DNA from 3 places in the Aurantivibrio infirmus genome. Region 1 is predicted to be linked to each of the others. Evidence: predicted binding sites of a transcription regulator. Region 1 holds the regulator's gene; each other region holds the start of a gene.

Region 1 (5,431 bases):
ATGTCGGAAATGCGCATTCGGCACCTTGCGATTCGATAATGTTGAGAATCTTAAATAACACATCTTGTTTGATCTCATGAAACTCAACCCAGTTGGTAGTTTTAGTAAAGGTGTAAACAAAGAAATCCAACGAACTAGAAGCAAACGCATTAAAGTTAACAATTAAGGTTTGTTCCATATCTAACTCCGGATGAGCGCGGAGCATTTTTTTTACTTCTTCTACGATCGCTGGCAGTTTCGCAGCATCATCATAGCGAACACCAATGGTTTCATAGATGCGCCGATTCTCCATTCGCGACGGGTTCTCTACAGATATCGTTGTAAAGGTTGAATTCGGGACATAAAGTGGCCGCTTATCAAAGGTCCTAATTCGCGTTAAACGCCAACCAATATCTTCAACCGTGCCTTCAATATTTTGGTCCGGTGAACGAACCCAATCACCGACTGCAAATTGTCGATCTAAAAACAACATCAATCCGCCAAATAAATTTGCCAACAAATCCTTGGCAGCCAAACTGACCGCTATACCGCCAATTCCTCCGAGAGCCAAAACGCCGGACACGCTATAACCAAACGCCTGCAAGGCTACCAATACAGCGGTAATAATCACCGAAATTCTCAACAATTTTCCAATCGCGGTTACCGTCGTCACATCCATAGGCTTGTTTTTTGTGAACTCCGGATCAACAAGGTTGTCCTCTGATCGCTTTATAAAAAGCACCAAAAACCAAGTAACGAGCACATTAATACCCAGGATTTTAAAATTAACGATAAACTGGGAAAGATCTTCATCAAGGTTGGTGTTCGCCACATCAGCGGCATAGCACACGCCAAACAACCAAATCATCCAGGTCGTTGGCCGCAGTAGTGCGCTTATTAAGGCATCATCCCAAACAGTTTTCGTCAGACTCGCTTTCGCTTGAACTTTTTTAAGCACTAAGCGGAAGAAAAACGCCACGATTAAGGTGATCGTCACGATTACAAAAACTGAAATTATCCACAGCCTGCCATCGCCTACGAGCATCGTTAACCATTCTTGAATCTGCTTCATTTTTAAAAACCTTCTTGCTATTTATTTTCTATATAGTTAACTGTATTTTTCCAACGCGCGCTTTGTCGCAGATAGGCTAGATCAACATGTTTTCTTTTTCGCATATTATTTAACTTATCTGAGCCTTGAACCTTTGCATTCTCGAAAGCAGTTAACACCTCCAGTGCTGCCGCACGATTATTGCAAACCAAAACCATATCGCAACCAGCACGCATCGCGCATTCCGCTCGCTGGGAAAAACTTCCTGCAAATGCCGCCCCTTCCATGCTCAAGTCATCAGAAAAAATAACACCATTGAAACTCAAATCCCGACGCAAAATATCTTGCAGCCAATGAGAAGAAAAACCAACTGGCGACGAATCAACTTTTGGAAAGATAATATGGGCTGGCATTACGGCATCGAGCTTTGCAGATAGAGATCTAAACGGTTTCATATCTCGCGCATTGATTTCGACTAGACTTCGCTCATCCACGGGCAGCTCAAGATGACTATCGCCAACGACACTACCGTGCCCCGGAAAATGCTTACCAGTCGTCGCCATTCCGGCTTCATGCATGCCATCAATAAACGCTTCCGCGAGGATTATCACTTCTTCCGCTTGTGAAGAAAAAGATCGATCAGCGATAACAGAGCAATAGTCACAATCAACATCTAGAACCGGCGCAAAACTAATATCAACACCCGTCGACAAAACCTCTGATGCCATCAGCCAACCTACATCTCGAACTTGCTTTAGGCATTGCTCAGGCTCTTGCTTGAAAAACTGCAAAAACGATTGCATTGGCGGCAATGCCGCAAATTCGTTTTTAAAGCGCTGTACCCTGCCACCCTCCTGATCCACTGCCAAGAGTAAATCAGGTCGGACTTCTCGAATTGATTCAACCAAGTCTGAAAATTGATTTCGAGACGTGTAGTTACGACTAAAAAAAATCAGCCCTCCCACCAAAGGGTTCCGAATAATTTCTAGATCTTCGCTACTGATAGATAAACCGTCGATATCTAACATAATGGGGCCGAGCGCGCTGGACGTGGGAATTGGCTTACTCACAAATATTCTTACCTTATCGCTATCGACATCAATACAGTGCCGGACAACTCACTAGAAAAAAACCAAGATAGGAAATTTACAGCAACATCAGCCGGATGTCGCACACCTTATCAAAAACCTTGGCGATCTTGCCAGATCCAGATTCCAATTACTAAGAGACTGCACCAAAGCACTAGCCGATATGGATAAGTGACTAGCGTAAGCCGTTGACTAAAGACTGCACTCTTAACGCTTATGAGCTTTAAGCCACCCGCAAAAAACCGAACAAAATATAACCACGAACAGCGAAGACAATTCCGTGCTCGCAATATCGGAAAGTAGTTGCGATATAATTTTTACTGGATATAATGCCAGCTACTGTATATTTCAACAGACAAGCATTTGGCGCGGCTAATGGACAATCAAAAGGCCAAGCAAATAACACATTTATCAGCCAAGGCTTGTTGCTTACTTATCGATACGCATTAACCTGCTCAGGGGCTGGCCACATGATCAAATTGACTGAACGGCAACAAGAAGTTTTAAGTCTCATTCGTGATTACATCGAAGACCGAGGCTATCCACCCACGCGTGCGGAAATCGCTGAGGAACTCGGCTTTCGCTCGGCCAATGCGGCTGAAGAGCATCTGAGAGCACTTGCTCGTAAAGGCGCCATCGAGATGGTTCCCGGTGCTTCTCGAGGAATTCGTTTACCAGAAGAGCAAACTGGAATTCCCTTAGTAGGTCGAGTTGCAGCAGGCAACCCAATCCTAGCGGAAGAAAATATCGAAGATTACTGTGATATATCCCCTGCGTTTTTCTCACCCCGTGCTGACTACCTGCTCAAGGTAAAAGGATATAGCATGCAAGACGCGGGAATTTTAGATGGAGATTTATTAGCAGTACACAAAACTGACCAAGCGCGAAACGGTCAAATCGTTGTGGCCCGTATCGGCGAAGAAGTGACAGTTAAACGTTTTCGCCGAGAACGCAACAAACAGCAGATAGAACTAGTTCCAGAAAACCCGGATTTTGAAATCATAGAAGTCAACTTAAAGGATGATGACTTTTCTATTGAAGGTTTAAGTGTCGGCGTCATACGCCGAGGCGATTAAAACAAGAACTCTTTTGAGTCGAATGACTCATCGAATGAAATAACCGGAGATTTCTGTGGTCAACCACTGACACTCAAAACAATGGCCGTTGACTTCTCCTCAACTACCACAGGAATCTCCCGTTATTTTATTCGAAGAAATACAACATAAAACTAGACTTTAGCAAGTAGAGATTAAAGTTAGCATCCCATGCTGAAACCCTTTGAGCATTTTGTATGATCAATCTTATATCGCAAGCATCAACACCTGAACTAAACTCTGGCTTGAATCTTAATTATCCCGAGCGCAATTTCGACATTGATGCTTACCTTAAACACGAAGCGGATTTTTTTGAGCAATCTTTTTTAAAACCTTCCCCCGGTTCATTTTTTACAAAGCAAACTGCCAAACAAACAGACAAGCTGGATTTCAAGCAAGAACCTATTGGAATCACAGAAATCACTGCCCTACACCAGAGTGCTAAGCCTCACTATTTTATTGCCCCTTTTCTTTCTAACAAAAGCATGCAAGCTGATACTCGATGGATTACTTGTATCAGTACGAAAAACATTTCAAAGAAGGAATGTGAAGAACTGGGTATTAACACGCGAAGATTTCGAGTTATTCGAGTGGCAAATGCCAGCGACATACTTTGGGTTACTTGGGAGGCTTTAGCTGCGGGAAATAGTCAGTGTGTTCTATCTCTCTTGGATAGTGTTTCAACTGAAGAAAGCCAGCAACTTCAAAATGCTGCCGCTCTCGGTTCATGCCATGGCGTATTACTAACAACGCAAAAACCTTATCAGGTTTGAAGCAGGCAAACTTGTTTGTGTTTTCGGAATAATGAATGGGGTTCAGTGAAGAAAATAAGATTGTTGCTTCAATCAATGCACAAGGTGGTTTTTTTCTTTTGGATTACCTGAATCAGAAGAATCTGATTCGGAAGCATCTGAGTCACTATCGCTTGAAACATGGCTTTCTGAATCATACTCCTCGTCCAGCCTTTCAACACTGACAGACTCTGATGTACTTCTAGACAGCCCCAGCTTTTCACTATGCTCATCCGCTAGCTTCGCGACATGTTCCAGACCTGCCTCTATCATTATTTTTGCAATATCTATTTTTGCGTCTTTAAAATAGCGCATCAGTTCATTGGAGAAACGCATAACGACCAGTGGTTCACCCTCAGCATCGCCTTCACGCTGCAAGACCACATCTCCGTTTTCCAGTTCTAATATTTCATACAACACGTCGAATGAAACTCCTCAAGCTGAACTATAGCGCCACCGATTAACTTATTGTTTTCTATGAACTTAATACCAAAACACTACAAATAATTCTTAGCCAAAAAAACCTAAGCGTCGCTTCCAACCCTAGCCGGTTTTCCGCATTCTAACATTATTTGAAAATACCTCCACCGGAGCAAGTAATTATAATTCAACAATTACGGCAATAGTTTTCGCAATGAGGAATACCGCCCAAATAACACCCCCAACAAAAAAGTTACGCTAATTAGAACCGCTTTTGGTATCGCTATTGTCCAGAAATAAAACACCACTCGAACAGAGATTAAATTTTGAAAAATGAAAACCAAAAACAAAATTAACACGCTTAGAAACAGCCACTGCTTGAATTTAAGTTTACTCATTAACAACTCCAGCCTTTTTTACAAGCCTTGCAAGCTTATAAAATCTGAATACTCAAAAGGTAGGGGGATAAAAAAATTATCGACAGTTACCAAACCCTGAATACGGTAAGGAACCTGTCGCGCTGACAACAAAGAAGGGAATACCGGCAATATTTTGTTAATGTCCAGCTTAACTGGAAATCGAACTCCGGTTATTTTTCCAGCTTTGAAGTCGACTTTTGCTTTTAGGCTATCAACCAACACCGATTGATTTTGAATAAATATTTCGTAATCGACGGAATTCACCGTTACATCAAATTCGTTCAGGTTCGATACCTTAAATCCAACTTTCAGATCAAGCCACGGGTATTGCAGTCCCGTCACCTGCACAGAGTTAAAGGTTACCTTCGGTTCTTTAAGCTCTTGAGAGTTTGCGATATTTGCGGTAAGGGCTAAACATCCAAGCAATATAAAGCAACCAAAAAAATTTAAATCTGTTTTCATTCATCAACCTGTTATATTTTGACCGGGACATTAAGTAGGGGAAAAATTTAACGTAACCAAGAACTGTAATTACATTGAAGCTTAGAGGTCGTTAGCGGGTAAAAGTTCTCAGCACATTTTCATCTGA
Region 2 (5,431 bases), on a different contig from region 1:
AAAATGAAGTTCACTTGGCGTTTGGTCATGCCGGGTTTTAATTGGTCAACCATTTCTTGAGTAATGATATTGCCCTGTTGAACTGTAACCTTGTATACCCCTGGGAATTGGAATCGACCACATCCCGTAATCGCGACGACTGCGCACACCGTAAGGACTAGGCACACTAACTGGTTTAAGGATTTTTTTCTCATTACTGGGGTTCCACAAATTACAACGAACGGGGATAATACCCGAATTAAATCACTGCTGAGAAGTAAGGATTAATAACAATAACGTGATTGCCTTGATCCGTAGGATTTTCTTCAGTTTGTGCAGTTTAGTTAGTATTGTCTGCAGCGCGAAAGCTTCAGACAACGATTTTGATTAAAAATTACATTGACCAGTTACTTTTTACCTTGGACCTCGGGTAAAGTAGCAAACCAGGTGAGTTTTCAACTGCTCACTTCTCGGAACTAAACGGACCCGCGCGAATCAGGGCCGCCATGGTAACGAAATTGCGCTCAAAACAACACCTACAACACCACTTATAACCATAAAGAAAAGGGGATAAATATGTCCGCCGAAAATGTCGAATTACGGAATGCCGGGCTTAAGGTCACTCTCCCTCGCGTAAAAATATTGCAAATGCTTGAAGGCGCTGACGAACGCCATATGAGCGCTGAAGATGTCTATAAGGCGTTGCTCGAATCAGGTGATGACGTCGGTTTGGCGACAGTTTATCGAGTCTTGACTCAATTCGAGAACGCTGGCTTGGTGATGAGGCATAATTTCGATGGCGGACATTCTGTTTTTGAGCTGGCTAAGGGCGATCACCACGATCACATGGTGTGTGTCGACTCCGGCAAGGTGATTGAATTCCACAATGAGGAAATTGAAAAGCTACAGCAGCAAATAGCGGATGACGCTGGGTATGAACTCGTTGGTCATTCCTTGGTGCTTTACGTAAAGCCTAAAAAGTAAAACCCTTCTCGAAGCACTTCCCAAATTAAAAACCTCGCCTCTTTATCAAGGGGCGAGGTTTTTTTAAACAAACGCTTTTAAATATTCAGCGCGATAGCTTTTAGATCAGTTGCGCTAGACACCGAGTATTTCTTTGGCATGGTCTAAAGACGCCTGCGTCACTTTATTGCTACCAATCATGCGCGCGATTTCTTCAACTTTCTGCTCATCATCAAGATGCTCAATACTGGTGTGAACAAGAGAGCCTTTCGTGGCTTTATTGACGCGTAAATGATGATGGGCTTTACCGGCGACCTGCGCTAAGTGGGTAACGCAAATGATCTGTGCTTTATCGCCAAGTTGTCGAAGTAGTTGGCCGACAATATCTGCGGTTGCACCGCCAATACCGACGTCGACTTCATCGAATACTAAAGTCGGCGTTGTCGACGTTTGCGCAGTCACTACTTGAATGGCTAGGCTGATCCTAGAAAGTTCGCCTCCTGACGCGATCTTGGCGAGTGGCTTCATGGGTTGGCCAGGGTTGGTGCTTATCACCAATTGAATATCCTCTAAACCATTAGCAGAAGCTTGTTTCAGAGGCGTAGCGTCGACCTTAAGTCGCGCATGCTCCATGGCGAGTTTCTTTAATTGTTGATTAACGGTTTTGGCGAGTTTAATCGCCGCCGTATCTCGTTGTGAGGACAGCTTGGTCGCGAGGTCGCGGAATTGTGTTTCTAAGCCTTCAACCGTTTTTGCCATGGCTTCGAGATCAGCGTCACCACCCCCTAATGCTGCTAGTTCTTCTGACAGATTGGCATGGAGAGTAAACAGCTCATTGGGCGGAACATGGTGTTTACGAGCAATATCGAATAGCGCAGATAAGCGCTGCTCAACTTCCTGTAAGCGCTCAGGTTCAAGATTAAAATTATTTATGTGGCGTTCGATTTCGTGCTGGGCTTCTTCAACTTGGATATGGGCAGAAGCCAACAATTGTTGTGCTTCTTTAATGGCTGGGATCTCTGCGGGTAAGGTGTTTGCGATGTAACGCGCTTTGTTTAAATTCTCCAAAATACTATTTTCTTCGCCACCGCAAAGACTGCTTAGCTGATAACTCTGTTGCAAGATGGCTTCGCCATTGGCCAGGGTTTTTTGTTCGGCTTCAAGTTGCTCAAACTCATCGGGTTTTATGGCGAGCTGATCAAGTTCTTCAACTTGATAGCGCAGTAACTGCACTCGAGCGAGAGTTTCTTCTTCATTATTTTTGAGTGAGGAGTAATGCTCTAGTTTTGTTTGCCAAGTGAGGAAAGCTTCGCGGACTTGTTCGACTAATTCACTGTGGCCAGCATACTCATCTAAAAGGCGTCGTTGAGTTTCTTTCTTTAGTAATGACTGGTGTTCATGTTGCGCGTGAACGTCAATCAGCATTTCACCCAGTTCACGAATCTGCACTAGCGTTACAGGTTGGCCATTGATGTAGGCTCGAGAGCGGCCATCGGCGGAAATGACTCGGCGTAAAAGGCATTCGTCATCAAGTGTAAGCTCATGTTGATCGAGCCAGTCTTTTGCATCTTTGAGTTTTGCGATATCGAAAGTAGCGTGAATTTCAGCTCGTTGTTTTCCGGCACGAATACGATCCGCGTCGGCACGGTCTCCAAGGGTTAAGCCTAGGGCGTCCAGAAGTATGGATTTTCCCGCGCCGGTTTCGCCTGTGATGGTAGTCATACCGCCATCTAACTCTAAATCGAGCTTATCGACGAGGGTGTAATTGTTGATGCTTAAATGGGTCAGCACAGAAGGCCTCCACTAATTTTGGCACTGATTTTTCTGGTTGTTTATACAGTATTTTTGAGCTTCCAGCTAGAAAATTTATCGATCTCTCGTAGATGGTTCGTCAGGGCTTGGCTGACGAGACAATTGCTAGAAACCGTAAGCGAGCTTATCAATGTCTAAAAGTCGCCAATTAAATCATAAAAATAGCGCTTCGACGCTTGAATGTTTCACAGTCGTCCCCATATACAGCGGAAACTTAGAGCCAAGTATCGTTGCGGCCTACAGAGAAAAGTAAACAATTGCCAAAACGGCAGACCCGAGTGAAGTGACGAAGTGATAGAGGAGACCCGAGTGACAAACGAAGACAACAACGAAGAGATATCCTCAGAAGATCAGCTTGAGGCCGCTGGCGCGGAGTTGGACGATGTAATGAATGACGATGGCGAAGCTCAAGCCGACGCCTCCGCTGAGATTGAGCGCTTACAGAATGAATTGATCACGGCTCAAGAGCAGGCCTTACGGGCTACAGCGGAAGCTCAAAACGCTTCGCGCCGAGCGACGGCGGATATCGAAAAAGCGCATAAGTTTGGGCAAGAAAAATTGATCGGCGATCTGCTCGTCGTGGTCGATAATTTAGAGCGTTCGTTGGCAGCGATTGACGATGGCGGTGAAGCACTAAAGCCAGTTTTAGAGGGCGTAGAGCTCACCTTGAAGTCTTTGGTGGATGCCCTTAAGCGTCACAATGTAGAGGCAATCGATCCAGAGGGTCTACCTTTCGACCCGCAACTGCATCAGGCAATGACAGCTATCGAAAATGCTGATGTAGAGCCAAATACCGTACTCGACGTGTTTCAGAAAGGTTACACCTTGCACGGCCGCCTGGTTCGCCCTGCGATGGTTGTTGTATCGAAGGCAGCGAATAAGTAATTGAGCTGCGGGGGCTTGAAAAATCAGCAATCGCGCCAATATTAGAAATCAACGAATTTAAAGAATCAGTCGGCTGTAATCGAGATAAAGTGAAGCCACTGTTAATTAACATGTAAAGCAACCACTAGGTTGCTTTTGAGTAACGAGGAGAAGGTTCATGGGCAAAATTATCGGTATCGACTTGGGAACAACTAATTCCTGTGTCTCAGTTTTAGAAGGCGGCAAAGCCAAAGTAATTGAGAACTCAGAAGGTGATCGCACGACACCGTCAATTGTTGCTTTCACTGATGACAACGAAATCTTAGTTGGTCAGAGCGCAAAGCGTCAGTCAGTGACAAATCCGCAAAATACTTTGTATGCGGTTAAGCGTTTAATTGGTCGAAAATTTAAAGACGACGTTGTGCAAAAAGATATTTCCATGGTGCCTTACAAAATTGTTGCGGCAGACAATGGCGATGCTTGGGTAGAGGTCGCGGGCGATAAAAAAGCACCGCCACAAATTTCAGCCGAAGTATTGAAGAAAATGAAAAAAACGGCTGAAGACTATCTCGGTGAGAAGGTTACAGAAGCAGTTATTACTGTGCCTGCATATTTCAACGACTCTCAGCGTCAAGCGACTAAAGATGCGGGCAAGATTGCCGGTTTAGACGTTAAGCGAATTATTAATGAGCCAACTGCTGCTGCGCTTGCTTACGGTATGGATAAAGCGAAAGGCGATCATACTGTTGCGGTGTATGATTTAGGTGGTGGTACTTTCGATATTTCAATTATTGAAATTGCTGACGTTGATGGAGAGCATCAGTTCGAAGTCTTATCAACCAACGGCGATACTTTTCTAGGTGGTGAAGATTTCGATATGCGTTTAATCGAATACTTGGCGGCTGATTTCAAACAGTCCAGTGGTATCGATTTACACAATGATCCTTTAGCGTTGCAGCGTTTAAAAGAAGCCGCTGAAAAAGCAAAAATTGAACTGTCTTCTAGCCAGCAAACCGAAGTGAATTTGCCTTACATCACTGCGGACCAAAGTGGACCTAAGCATTTGGTCGTTAAACTAACACGTGCGAAATTAGAATCTTTGGTTGAAGACTTGGTTACCAAGTCTATCGAGCCTGTAAAAATGGCGATTAAAGATTCCGGTATCTCGGTAAGTGATATCGACGATATCATTTTGGTGGGCGGTCAAACGCGTATGCCTTTAGTGCAAGCCAAAGTAGCAGAATTTTTTGGCAAAGAGCCACGTAAAGATGTAAACCCCGACGAAGCAGTAGCCATGGGTGCCGCTATTCAAGGTGCGGTATTGGCAGGTGATGTTAAAGATGTATTGTTGTTAGATGTTACCCCGCTTACTTTGGGTATCGAAACCATGGGCGGTGTTGCGACACCTCTTATTGAGAAGAACACGACGATTCCAACTAAGAAGTCGCAGATTTTCTCAACAGCGGAAGATAATCAAACAGCAGTGACCATTCACGTTGTTCAGGGTGAACGTAAGCAAGCTTCGCAGAATAAATCTCTTGGCCGTTTTGATTTGGCTGATATTCCTCCTGCACATCGAGGTGTTCCGCAAATTGAAGTGACCTTTGATATTGATGCCAATGGTATCTTGAATGTTGGCGCCAAAGATAAGGCGACAGGAAAGGAACAGTCTATTGTGATTAAAGCCTCTTCTGGTTTAGATGACGCTGAAATCGAAAAAATGGTGAAGGACGCAGAAGCGAATGCCGATGCCGATCGTAAGTTTGAGGAGATTGTAACGGCGCGCAACACTTTGGAAGGTTTAATTCACGCA
Region 3 (5,431 bases), on a different contig from region 1:
CCAAACCTGACGAAGGGTTTATCGTCCAGTATCGCTTCCAACTGAGGCGCAGCTTCCACCACGAGAATTCGAGGGATAATTATCGCCGTGTGGTAACTTTCTCGCTCCACCCAAATTGTTTCAGCTTGTGACTGCATACACCCGCCCACCAATAAACCCAGTATCCCAATCAAATTTTTAATTTTCATAAGCTAGCCTCTATTCCCTCAAAATTCAAATTGTTTCTTTTCCCAGATCCGCCTCACACGATCAAGGCGTTCACTTAGGCGGGCATTAAGAACAATTGGCTCAGGGAAGTGAAATCAAACCGAAATAGAAGCATTCATCAGAACACTTAGTAGCAAGGAATAATACTTCGAAAGCGAATGATGCTATTGGCACCCCAGGCCTCTACATCTGCTGGGTGACAATACTCAGATTGCTGCTTGGAGAAACGAGAAACTTCGACAGAATTTTATAAGTGTCGTACTCAAAACTTAGTTTTTTGAGCTCAGCGTTATTTGCGTATTCGGACTGCAGTGCTTTCATTTCTGCAAGCGAGCTAGCGCTAGCTAGGTGACACCACTGATAAATTAAATGGAATTGATCACAACTTTTTTTATCTTCAACATCATTTTGCACATTTTCTTTTACTATTACCGAGCCTTGATGTGGCCAAAGCTCCAGCTTCCACGCGTCGAGCGCTGATCTTACGCGAGCATTGTATTTTTCTGTACTTTCTTTATTCGCACAAGGCCCCAAACATTTATGTAATTGGTGCGCGAAACAAGGGCCGCTGCGCGATTTTTCCAATCCGGTAAAACGATGGCATAAGGCGTAGTCATCAACAATCTTTCGCAATGTTTCTGTGGCCATTTTTTTTGATCGAAAAATCCCGACTATACTCGGCAACTTTTCCAGTGAAATTATTTTGCTACTCTTTACCGCCACGTTGAGATAACCCAGTTTGTTCTCTGAAAACTCAAAATACCAAGGCGACTGAGTTTTACGAAGCTGGCGATTGTAAATTGGCCGCAACTCTTTTATGAGTTTAGCTTCCATCAATTGCGCACCGAAATCTCCTGCACAAATACGGCTTTCAATACGTCTTATTTGAACTGACATTTCCAGCTCTTTATCACTAAGGTGATCATTAGTGAAATGAGATTTAACTCGATCACGGATATTTACCGACTTCCCGACATATAAGAGCGTATCTTTCTCGTCATAAAATAAATAAACACCGGCATTGATTGGCAGGCCATCAACTTCAGTTTGGTTAATATGGGGAGGAAGGCTGGCGGTTTTTAGTTGCAATTGCAGAATTTTTTGTAGACTTTCCACGCCAAATATTTTCGTCCACTTACTCACTAATTGTACCAACAAATCTGCATCACCCATCGCGCGGTGACGAGCCTCTACGAATAATCCGTGGACGTGAATTAAATTGTCGAGACTGTGTTTACCGAGTTCCGGCATTAATGCACGAGATAACTTCACCGTACACAACACTTTAGTTCGGTAATCGAAACCTAAACGCCGAAATTCATTCTTTAAAAAACTATGATCAAAACGCGCATTATGCGCCACCAAGGTTTTATCTAAGAGTCGCGACAACAAATCTTCCGCGATATCTGCAAACACCGGCGCGTCCGCCACCATCGCATCGTCAATGCCGGTGAGGTTGGTAATAAATTGTGAAATAGGTACTTCTGGATTAACAAGCGTTTGGTATTGATCAATCACCTCGCCATCGAAAACTTCGATTAGCGCAACTTCAGTAATACGATCCGCCGATGCCTTACCGCCGGTCGTTTCGAGGTCGAGGAAAATAAAGTGGCCTTTTGGAAATTGCATAATCTAGTCGACTAAAAGTTTTTGAATCCACTGTAGTTATTTTCTAGAAGCCTCCTGCTGGCTTCGTAGCGGGTCATCATTACCATTGGCGGCACGTATACAAGCGGCACTGGATACGAATACTAATCTTTGGTAAACCGACAATATTCGATTTTTAAAATGCCCATGAAGAATCAACCGTAAACGCAATATACATTGCACCCGAACACTGTACAAGCAACCAGCTCCCGGCGCCGCTAACCATTCTTAACGGGTCGCCAGGCCTTTACACACCAGCCACCCTCCTTGCCGCCTGCCAAGGGGTACCCTATAGACTCGCAACCATGCTTCATCTGGCTTAAAATGCCTGCCCTATTTTATTAATGAATTGATCTAATCAATTGAACTAAGTTATCGCCAACGCAGGTTGGTAGTACATCACCCCACGCTACCGAGTGATCAGCACTCAAGTAAGGCAGCGGCTACGAGGATTCAGAATGAATGGTGCAGAAAGTCTTATCCAAACCCTATTAAAAGCCGGTGTCGATACCTGTTTCACCAACCCTGGCACTTCAGAAATGCATTTCGTTCATGCCATTGGCAGCGAACCGAAAATGCGTTCCATATTGGGTTTATTTGAAGGCGTATGTTCTGGTGCAGCCGATGGCTATGCCCGCATGACCGGCAAGCCCGCCGCCACCTTATTGCATCTCGGACCTGGTCTCGCCAATGCCACTGCGAATATCCATAACGCACGCCGCGCGCACTCCCCCATGGTAAATATTATTGGTGACCATGCGACCTACCACCTTCAATACGATGCACCTTTAAAATCTGATGTTACCGGTCTCGGCAATGCTTTTGGTGATTGGTTAAAGTCGAGCGCAACCGCGGATGAACTCGCAAAAGACGGCGCAGAAGCCGTTCAATTTGCTTCACAAGCCCACGGCAAAATAGCCAATTTAATTGTTCCCGCGGATTGCGCCTGGAATGAAACCACAGTACAAGCCGATCCATTACCGGCATTAAGCACACCAAAAGTCTCTGCGGATCGTATCGATAATATTGCGAAAATTTTAAAAGCGAAAAAAAATACCATCATCGTCATCGGCGGCCAAGCCAATGACGAAAAAGCCACACTACTACTTGATAAAATTTCACAAGCGACAGGCGCAACCGTTTTACACGAATGTTTTAATGCAAGAACTCAACGCGGCGCTGGTCGAGTTAAGTTTGAACGTGTTGCCTACTTCGTTGAAATGGCACAAATGCAATTTAAAGATTGCGATCAAATTATTACCGTCGGTGCAACATCTCCCGTCGCCTTCTTTGCCTATCCCAATCGCCCCAGCACGCCAGCACCCGAAGGTTGCCCCTCCGACGTGTTAGCCGAAGATTCAGAAGATGTATACGCGGCACTGGAAGATTTAGTCGATGCACTTAATGCACAAAAATACGCCCCGCGCTTACAAGAATTAGTGCGGCCAGATTTAATGACCGGCGCACTCAACATTAAAAGTGTTGGTTTCGCACTCGGCAACATACTCCCAGAAAATGTAATCATTGTTGATGAAGCCGCGACTTCCGGTGCACCAGCTACAGGTTTAACTGAAGGCATCCCCGCTCACGACTGGTTGCAATTAACGGGCGGTAGTATTGGCTTCGGTTTACCCGTCGCAACCGGTGCAGCCGTTGCCTGTCCGGATAGAAAAGTTGTTTGCCTACACGGTGACGGCGGCGCGATGTACACCATCCAATCCTTGTGGACGCAAGTACGAGAAAATTTAGATATCGTTAACGTTATTTTCGCCAATCGAAAATATCAAATTCTGCAAGTTGAATTAATGCGCGTGGGTGCCAATGACCCCAATCAAAAAACTTTGGACATGTTGGATATTTCAAATCCCGATTTAAATTTTAAGAAAATTGCCGAAGGCATGGGCATGAGCGCCACGCAAGCAACAACTGCAGAAGAGTTTAACGAACAACTAAAAAATGCTGTCGCCAACAAAGGGCCGCAGTTAATTGAAGTGATTTTGTAAAACTCTTTTTGATTGATAAGTTGATCTTCAACAGGATATAAATTTTTAATTTTTTAAATTTATATCCTGTTTTCTGTTTTTCCTTCTCCTCTCTTTATCTAAAACCATCTATTCGACGCTGTCGTCAAAATCATCTTAAAGTAAACACGAGCCCACTAATCTCGCCTAAATGTGTAAAGGTTTCCCAAAAATCTCACCTTTTTCAGCCGCTCCATTCCGAGTATTACAGTTTTTCTCTCTAACTTATTGAATACCAACGATTAAAAAATAATTGCCGAATTCCACATATCCAAAATATGTTGATAAGTTTCTTGTTTTCTCAAAAATAAAATCCAAAAAATAACAAGTAACCTTTTGATATCGTTGCAATTTATTGCAAATAAGAAAATTACTTGAGCAGAAATACTCACCATGTAAATATAAGAACCTTTCAAATGATTAAAACTGTTAGGTGAGTCTATGAAATCTATCTTAGTTGTATTCTTAACCGTGTTCATTTCAATCTCAGTATGTGGTCAAGAGTTAACTTGCAAAACTGAGGTAGAGAAAGAGGCGGATGACTTATCCATGTCAGAGAAAGATTTTAGTTTTAATAGCTACAACTTATCGTTGGAGTTTTTAGAGCAGTTTCCGAAACTATTCCTGGAATCAAAAAACATAGAGCAATTTGCTCGCAGCTCAGAGACATGGATCAGCTATTTAAATTCATTAAAAATTATTAAGGGTTACCACCTTAAGCAGAAAGCTTTAATTACTCCATCTAAAGAAAACACTGAGAATTTCTGTAATTTTTTAAAAGCAGAAGGCACGTATGCAGACTAAATCACCTAACAAACAAAGGCACAATCGCCCGCAAAAAACGCGGGCTGGACTCGCTGTCGCTCGCCTGTGCTTTGGGCGTTAGGCATATTGTGAAATCATTTGTGGTATTAATTCCAATGCTTTTAATTGCTGGTTGTGTCAGCCAACCGAAAGTATGTGAACTAGCCCCAGTTGAAGATGGCTGGCAATATCTAGACGAAAAACCCAAAGATATTAGCTACAAAATATCGGCTGGTAACTCTCGAGTAGTGTATTGGTTTAAAAAACGAAGCGGCCTAGTAATAGCATGTGAACGTTCCGTAACTGAGCCAGGTTGTGGAGAAGTAGCAACGCTGTTTTCTCGTAACAATGGTAACTGGGAATCAACTGTCCCAGAAGTTATCGTATGTGGTGGGTAATGCCTAACAAAGCAATCATATCGCCGCTAAAAAGCGCGGCTGGGACCTCCGTAAATTTTGGCCTTGAAAAGCAGGCCAAAATTCACTCCGGCCCCATATTGCGGCGTTAAATATATGGGAAGAACAGTGGATAAACCAACAAGATATTTCAAGTTAGGGGTAAAAGGGATAGCTGTCACCTTAATTTTAGGAATTATCTTATCTGTGGGATTTGAATTCGGGATGATCGAGGAGGAAGGATTTCTACTCTACGTAATTGCTATCCCAGCAAATGTAGGCCTATTTTTATTTTTCGGTATAGGATTCTATTTGTGGCTGCATTACTTCGAAGAAGTCAGAAAAACTTATAATTCA

Evidence for each region. Region 1 encodes LexA, which represses DNA repair genes until DNA is damaged. Its sites were predicted from a motif close to ACTGTNTNTANANACAGT; they were not measured.
Region 2: recN (DNA repair protein RecN) is a predicted target of LexA. The motif match lies at 2,766-2,783, and genes of this name have one in related genera.
Region 3: ACYUCY_RS15370 (exonuclease domain-containing protein) is a predicted target of LexA. The motif match lies at 2,044-2,061, and genes of this name have one in related genera.

Annotation. Positions count from the first base shown of each region.
Region 1 covers NZ_BAAFSK010000003.1:275,583-281,013, forward strand. The annotation lists gene ACYUCY_RS08010 (mechanosensitive ion channel family protein) at 1-1,051, opposite strand, end outside; gene nagZ (beta-N-acetylhexosaminidase) at 1,069-2,100, opposite strand; gene lexA (transcriptional repressor LexA) at 2,589-3,194, shown strand; gene ACYUCY_RS08025 (hypothetical protein) at 3,410-3,985, shown strand; gene ACYUCY_RS08030 (hypothetical protein) at 4,058-4,423, opposite strand; gene ACYUCY_RS08035 (LEA/WHy family protein) at 4,840-5,304, opposite strand.
Region 2 covers NZ_BAAFSK010000002.1:451,558-456,988, forward strand. The annotation lists gene ACYUCY_RS05725 (outer membrane protein assembly factor BamE) at 1-194, opposite strand, end outside; gene fur (ferric iron uptake transcriptional regulator) at 556-963, shown strand; gene recN (DNA repair protein RecN) at 1,078-2,733, opposite strand; gene grpE (nucleotide exchange factor GrpE) at 3,064-3,639, shown strand; gene dnaK (molecular chaperone DnaK) at 3,797-5,431, shown strand, end outside.
Region 3 covers NZ_BAAFSK010000007.1:3,202-8,632, reverse strand. The annotation lists gene ACYUCY_RS15375 (DUF2459 domain-containing protein) at 1-188, opposite strand, end outside; gene ACYUCY_RS15370 (exonuclease domain-containing protein) at 391-1,836, opposite strand; gene ACYUCY_RS15365 (acetolactate synthase large subunit) at 2,313-3,857, shown strand; gene ACYUCY_RS15360 (hypothetical protein) at 4,317-4,679, shown strand; gene ACYUCY_RS15355 (hypothetical protein) at 4,769-5,077, shown strand; gene ACYUCY_RS15350 (hypothetical protein) at 5,204-5,431, shown strand, end outside.